DNA from 2 places in the Lysinibacillus sp. EB271-A1-10B genome. Region 2 is predicted to be linked to the other one. Evidence: riboswitches for the same ligand, from Rfam matches in the RefSeq annotation. Region 2 holds a riboswitch; the other holds the start of a gene.
The links. Region 2 has a riboswitch for thiamine pyrophosphate ahead of thiM (hydroxyethylthiazole kinase). Riboswitches for the same ligand answer to the same signal wherever they lie in the genome.
Positions count from the first base shown of each region.

Region 1: it holds a riboswitch for thiamine pyrophosphate, as region 2 does, so the genes downstream of both, thiT (energy-coupled thiamine transporter ThiT) here and thiM (hydroxyethylthiazole kinase) in region 2, are expected to answer to the same signal.

Region 1 covers NZ_JBYTDL010000016.1:72,950-76,897, reverse strand. Annotated here, with positions in the region: gene map (type I methionyl aminopeptidase) at 1-373, opposite strand, end outside; gene AC3WSK_RS18490 (DUF7010 family protein) at 695-1,240, opposite strand; gene thiT (energy-coupled thiamine transporter ThiT) at 1,485-2,045, opposite strand; TPP riboswitch at 2,176-2,283, opposite strand; gene AC3WSK_RS18480 (magnetosome magnetite crystal formation protein family) at 2,411-2,743, shown strand; gene AC3WSK_RS18475 (hypothetical protein) at 2,792-2,908, shown strand; gene AC3WSK_RS18470 (AAA family ATPase) at 2,950-3,948, opposite strand, start outside.
Region 2 covers NZ_JBYTDL010000006.1:84,585-88,532, forward strand. Annotated here, with positions in the region: gene tpx (thiol peroxidase) at 1-201, opposite strand, end outside; gene mbcS (acyl-CoA synthetase MbcS) at 539-2,128, opposite strand; TPP riboswitch at 2,372-2,470, shown strand; gene thiM (hydroxyethylthiazole kinase) at 2,557-3,312, shown strand; gene thiD (bifunctional hydroxymethylpyrimidine kinase/phosphomethylpyrimidine kinase) at 3,312-3,948, shown strand, end outside.

The DNA of each region.
Region 1 (3,948 bases), on a different contig from region 2:
CTACGCGACACAACTTTTCTTTATCCTCATAACCTTCACCAACTACAAATGAAATGCCTGTATCAGCAAAATAGCCGTTTAATGAACCAGATACATCTATATTGACGATATCTCCTTCTTTAATCACACGTTCACCTGGAATACCATGTGCGACTTCCTCATTAACACTAATACATGTGTATCCTGGGAAATCATACTCCCCTTTAGGTCCAGAAACTGCTCCGGCCTCAGCAAACATACGGCCTGCAATTTCATCTAGTTCTAGTGTTGTTACACCTGGTTTTGTAGCAGCCTTCATTGCTTCACGAATTTCAGCACAAATACGGCCGATTTTTTTAAAGGCTTCAATTTCTTCTTGCGTTTTTACAATCATTTTTAACGTCCCTTTCATCTAATATCTACTATTTAATATAACATAACTTTCTATGCTTAAAACGCTAAACGCTTTAAATATTATATGCCATCTTAAATTATAAAGTGCTGAAAACAGGCTTATCTCCATAACGTGAGATTGATTTCCGTTCCGGCTGGGCGCTTTGTTGCTGGCGCTTCGCTTAACTCTGCTTTTTTATTTTCCGCTAACTGAATCTAACTATTTCACAGTTGCAGCATTAGAAAAGACAAAAAGCACCTTTATTCAGATGCTTTTTAAAAAGATTCAGTGGTTTACTGTTATTCAACTGACAATAGGTGCTTAAACATGACTGACTTTGAGTTCTCTTAGAATTAAAAGAGCACCAACTCCATAAACAATAGACATTGCTAAAGGTACTAGAGTGAAAGCTTGACCAACAAAGAAGCCACCTAAAATTAGAGCAGAAAGACAGATTCCTAAAGTAACAAATAAATATGCTTTGCTTTTATAAATCCATATGTAAGGCAGAAAATGAGAGCCTGCTAGTAGGCCAATTGTGAAGGGCAGGTATTCAGGTATTTTCATATACACAATTATAAATACAGGTATATAAAAAGCTTGAGGAGCTGCTACTATTCCACTTAAAGTACCTAAAGGGTTGTCAGTAGAGAGTAAATTAACACCCAGAATTTTACTAATGACAATCCCAATAGGAAAGATGACACCTAAGCCAAATATCCAAATTAAACGTATAGCTTCTATTGGGAAAACTAAGGGCATAAAGGCGAAAATTAAAAAGACAACGGCGCCAGAAAGCAAAATGGGGTATCCTTTTTTTGCTTCAAATATAATTTCTTTTTGTAAATTTTCAAGTGTTTTATTCATTAACGCGCTCCCTTTCGTAAAATCGGCAAAAGATTTATATAATATACCATCATTCAACTATTTTTACCATTGATTATTCAATAATGCAATTTTTGTCATAACTGAAAGCTATGGAGAAATTGCTTAGGAAGGGAAACTTGATTACTGCACAGTATCTAAATTTAATCTGTCTTTATGTTTTGATAGCAACAATCTTTAACAGCCTAAAAATAAAAACCCTTCACTCATGTGAAGGGCATAATCATTATGATTTTCGTTGCATTAATTGAGGTGCTGCCGTAAATAACAAAACACCGACAATCGCTGTTAAAATCGTTGCTGGTAGCATATATGTTCCATTATAGATGATTGAATAAACCCATGCATTTTGATTGCCAGCATACTCTGCGAAAAATACAGCGCCTCCAATGGTATGTGCTGCATAACGTAAAAAGCCCGCTAATACCGTTCCTACAATAATATAAAGCGCCATTTTCTTTTTGTTTAAATCTTTTGCTGCCTCAAGCACTGGCCCACGCACTACGGCCGCTAAGCCTACTACCGTAAAGGCAACACCATAATCAAGTGTTCCTTGAAGCCAATGTATAATATAGGCACCAAACATTGTTTGCATAACACCAATAAGTAAACCCGTTACCATGCCTGGAATAAGGCCCCAGCGAAATGCTATTAACATTATTGGCACCATTACGAGACTAACAGAGCCTCCTTGTGCCCATACTTTAAAGGAAACCTGATCAAGCACAAGGCCAATCGCTGCGAATATCGCAATTTCCACAAGCATTAATAGTTTTTTATTGTCCATAATTATTCTCTCCTTTGTTCCGATGTAGGATACAAGAGCAGGAATAGAAATCAGTTGGCAAATATGTCCCTATCTAGCATCAATAAAGATAAAAAAACGATGCCAGGACAGAGCCTCACATCGTAAAAGTGTCGGTTTCTATCCACATCCCTACGCAAGCGTTAACTTACAGGTTCAAAGAGTTAAGGCATTACGTGCCCAGTCTCAGCTGACATCATCAGCTCCCCTTGTGGTCGTTACATCTTAATTTAGTTGAACAACCTCATTGTACGCAAACACTGTAACGATTACAACCTCTTCCACATTAATTTTTTTTGAAACTTTACTGTTTTTCATGCGTAAATATTTAAAAAGGAGGTACAACTATGGAGAACCAAAAAATTTTATCTGCCTTTAGTTATCTCAGTATCTTTTTTGCACCCTTTATTGTGCCATTAGTCGTTTACTTTGTTTCAAAAGATAACGACGTAAAGAGTCATTCTCTTCGAGCATTAATATCACATTTAATCCCAGTCGTATTTGGAATAATATTTTTTGCAGTCTTTATTTTCTCAACTTTATCATTCAACACTTTTGAACCAGATTCAGGTAGTAGTTCTTTTCTTATCATTTGGTTAGTTTCATTTTTGATTTACATTCTTGTTTCAATCGGAATTGTCATTTGGAATATTATTCAAGCAGTTCGCGTTATCCGATAAGTTTCATTTCAACCTTGAACAGAGAGTACTAAAAGGAGCTGTTATTTTTTGAAAGTATCTAAAGTTGTCAAAACCGCCGTAAAATTAGCACCAATCGTTATTCCAATTGTAAAAAAAGTAATCGCTGCAAAAAAAGGAACATATCCTAACGTAAATAAAAAGTAATAAAAAGGCGTATTTCCACACATCGGAAATACGCCTCTTTTTTATTTCACTTCAAAATATGTTTGACTGTGACCATTCATTGTTTTTTCAACGTGCAACACTGCAGGCATTGTAGCTTTTAACTCTGCAACGTGCGAAATGACGCCAATCATGCGTCCAGAATCTTGTAAATCAATAAGCGTATCAATCGCCTTATTTAATGACTCTTCATCAAGAGAACCAAAGCCCTCATCAATAAACATTGTTTCAATACGGATATTACCTTGAAAGCTTTGAATGACATCTGCCATCCCAAGGGCAAGACTTAAAGAAGCATTAAACTTTTCTCCCCCTGATAATGTTTTTACATCACGTAATTGGTCTGTATAGGCATCATACACATCTAGCCCAAGTCCACTTTGCTTAGCATGCTTTTCTAAACGATCTGAACGTCGTAGCTCAAATTGACCGTTGGATAAATGATAAAGCCGGACATTTGCTGCCTCTGTAATTTTATCTAAATAATTGATTTGAATATAACGCTCAAAGGACAGCTTTTTCACATTTTGCCCATTTAACATTGCATAAAGTTCCTTTACTCGTCCCGCTTCTTTTTCAAGTAAGCGTATTTCCAGCTCCGCTTCCTCTACTTTTTCGATAAAGTCTGTGCAAGCTTTCGCAAATCCTTCCATCTGCTGCAATACTTTAAAGGCTTCCTCATAGGTTACACGAAGCATCTCTAACTTTTCTTCCATTGCCGTTAAATCTTGTTTCTCTTGTCCTTTAAGGTGCTTCGCTCCCTCAGTAATTTGCACCTGTAAAGTGTGGATTTGCATAGCATAATCACTGCATGCCTTCCGTAAAGCTTCTATTTGCAACACGCTACGCTTCCCAGTAGCAAATTCTTCATAGCTTTCAAAGCCGGCTTCCTTCATACTTACTGAAAATTGTTCGCGCTTTTCATCCATTTTCAGCTTTAGCTCCTCAAAAGCCTGTTTCGCTATTTCGACGGTCATTCTAGCATTGTTTGCTGCTTCCTTGGCAGCTTGCAAACTTTGTTG
Region 2 (3,948 bases):
AAAACGACGTGTTTGTGCATCGCATACACCAGTATCCAATGATGGTACCACGCTAAATAAACGAATTTTCCCCTCTGAATCTTTTAATGTAACAGGTGATAGGTCATTCGCTAATATAGAGAAATCTGGTGCTTGATCTCCAACCTTTACTTCGTTCCCTACAAGTGTTACTTGACCATTTTTAAATGTTACTTGTGCCATATAAACGCCTCCTAATCATCATATGTACTTAATATTACTAAATGGAGGGAATTAATTGCAACTGAGACAGCTTATCAAAAATATTTTTGAAAAATCTTTTCGCACCTATTCAGCCATGTTTACTTAAGGTTGCACCTTTTTCCAAGTTCATTAAAATAATGTAGGGTTGATTTTCCAACTAACTAATGATGTCTCCCCCAAATAATATGGCTTATCACCCTAATACGAAGTTGATCTCCAACACTTTGCAAAAACTTTAACTTATTCAACCTATAATACATTACCTAATATTATAAAAAAGCAGGAACTTTGATTTTCGACATTATTTCCTAGGAAATTAATGATGCTTGATAAAATGGATTTTTTCTTGCTCTCGTAATTCGACACGACGAATTTTGCCTGATGAGGTCTTTGGCAGCTCAGTAACAAACTCAATCTTACGAGGGTATTTATATGGGGCTGTTAAAGTTTTTACATGGCTTTGTAGTTTTTTTATAAGTGTTTCATTACCAACTTCTCCTTCACAGAGCACAACAAACGCCTTCACGAGATTTCCACGAATCTCATCTGGACTTGCAACAACGGCAGTTTCTTTCACTGCAGGATGCTTCAACAATGCATCTTCTACCTCAAATGGTCCAATCGTATACCCAGACGAAATAATGACATCATCCCCGCGTCCTTCAAACCAAAAATAACCATCATTATCTTTGTATGCACGATCTCCGGTAATATACCAATCGCCTCTAAATTGTAAATTTGTCCGTTCTGGATCGTTTAAATATTTTTTAAATAACGCGGGCGTTTCACAGTGTACAGCAATATCTCCAATTTCCCCAACCGCAACAGGATTTCCAAGATCATTTATAATTTCAACAGTATTACCCGGAGTAGGTTTGCCCATTGATCCCATTCTAGACTCCATCCCTACCATTGTACCAACAAGTAATGTATTCTCTGTTTGTCCATAGCCATCTCGTACTTGTAAATTATAAACTTCGGAAAATACTTTTATCACTTCACTATTTAAAGGTTCACCCGCTGACACAGCCTGACGTATTGTACTTACATTAAAATCTTGTAAATTTTCAAGACTCGCCATAAATCGATATTCGGTTGGTGTGCAACACAGAATATTAATATTGAATTTTTCAATCAGTCTAAAGTAAGTTGCCGCATCAAAGTGACCTTTGTAAACAAATGCTGTTGCACCACTTCCTAAAGTAGCGAGGAACGGACTCCAAATCCATTTTTGCCAGCCTGGAGCTGCTGTTCCCCAAACAATGTCACCCTCTTGAACACCTAACCAATTTGGTGAAGTAGTTCGCAAGTGTGCGTAACCCCAGCTATGTGTATGTACCGCTGCCTTTGGATTGCCTGTTGTACCACTTGTATATGCTAAAAATGCAATGTCTGTACTCTTAGTTGGAGTAGAGCTTATATAAGATGTTGGTTGGCTATGCATTCTTTCAAGCAACGGTTGCCAAGGTTCATGTGCATGACCAATGACAAATTGCTTTATTGCTTGTAAATTTTCCACATTATCAAATTGTTCAATATAAGGCTCAAATGCAACAACTCCTTTTGCATCGGCATGATTGATTCGATATTCAATATCTTTAGTTCTCAGCATTTCTGAACTAGGTATAATAGTTAAACCTGCCTTCAAAGCTGCAATATACACGATATATGCTTCCACTGATCTCGGTACCATGACTAAAATAACATCGCCTTTTTTTAAACCTTGGGAGGTAAATACATGTGCTGCCTGATTCGCCTTTTCAAGTAAAGTTGTATATGTTAAGTACTGAATTTCCTCGTCTTCGCTATAAACTAATAATGCATTTTTCGTAGGATCCTGTGCATATTTTTCAATTTCTTCTGAAATGTTATACCATTCTGGTGCGATTAAATCTTCTCTTTTCATGGCAATTGCCCCCTTTTGTTACGCCCATTATAAAACTCAATTTTTATCATTTTCAATTGAATTCACTCTAATTTATTAAAGTCGTGACAACTATCATGCTCCGCTATATGGCATCAGTCACGTATTGCTTCTATTCATTTCAAATTGGCGTAATCGTCGCTTTCGTACAGAGTTGCTGAATGAAAATAAAAAACTCCCTATTGAACGCGAATGAATAATATGGTACATTTTGGTCAACTAAAAGCATGATTGCAGGGGGACTCATTAAGAGTTGAGAAGGTAAAACCTGACCCTTTGAACCTGTTAGTTAATACTGACGTAGGGAGCAATTCACATCGACTTACTGATGAAAGGCTCTTTTACGTGTTTTTTGCACGAAAAAGGGCCTTTTTTGCACGCTTACGTCCATCCAACGAGGAGGACTTAAATTGATTTTCCAAACGATCCGTAAACAAAATCCACTTATTCATTGCATAACGAATTATGTGGTTGCTAATTTCCAAGCAAATGGCTTATTAGCAATAGGCGCTTCTCCAGTCATGGCTGATGACGGTCATGAGGTTGAAGAAATGGTCACAATCGCCTCAGGCTTATTGATCAATATTGGGACCCTTAATGAGCGAATGAAAGAATCCATGTTACTTGCAGGGAAAAAAGCAAATATTCTTGGCATTCCGGTTGTTTTAGATCCTGTTGCAGCCGGTGCAACGACTTACCGGAAACAAACGGTACAGCAATTATTGGAGAAAATAAAATTTGCGGCGATTCGATGCAATATCGGAGAGCTTGCAGCAATTGCCAATGTAGACTGGCAACAAAAAGGCGTAGATAGTGGTAGTGGTTCAATTTCTTTAGAAATGGAGGCACAAAAAATAGCTCAGCAATACAATTGTATTGTTATTGTGACCGGTGAAAAGGATTTTATTACTGACGGCAAACTTCAGCAATGGGTTACAGGTGGAAATTCGCAAATGACAGAAGTTACTGGAACAGGCTGCTTATTGAGTGCAATATGTTGTGCCTCTATCACCGCAGGAGATCAACCATTTGACCAATTACTAGAAACATTATCACTTTATAAAAAATTAGCAGAAAAAGCCGCTTCTTCTACTCGATTCATTGGCGATTTTCAAATAGCTGTATTGAATGAACTACATCGCCTTTCAAAGGAAGGTGAAGAATAATGCATATTGTAACGACAATTGCCGGTTCAGATAGTGGCGGCGGTGCAGGTATACAAGCTGATTTAAAAACATTCCAGGAATTAAAAGTATTTGGAACGTCTGTCATTACAGCTTTAACGGCCCAGAATACTTTGGGTGTATCAGATGTTTTACCAATTGAAGTGAGCTTTGTTGAAAAACAACTGAAAGCGCTAATCGAGGATTTTTCAATTAGTGCTATTAAAACAGGAATGTTGTTTTCCTCCGAAATCATCCAATCAATTGCACATATTTTAGCCGAAGTAAATATTCCACTTATTGTAGATCCTGTTATGATTGCAAAAGGTGGCGAGAGCTTATTACAGCAAGAAGCAATTGAGGCATTACGAAATTATTTGCTACCTTTAGCAACAATTGTAACACCTAACATTCCTGAGGCCGAAACCCTTTCTGGAAGAAAAATTAATTCTATAGCAGATATTAAAGAAGTAGCCCAGATTTTATTACAGACAGGTGTTCAATGCGTCGTTATGAAAGGCGGTCATTTAGAGGATATATGTCATGCTACTGATTATGTATTTTTTCAAGATGGTGGATCATTTTCTATGCAATCTACTCGTATTGCAACAGCAAACACGCATGGTACAGGCTGTACAT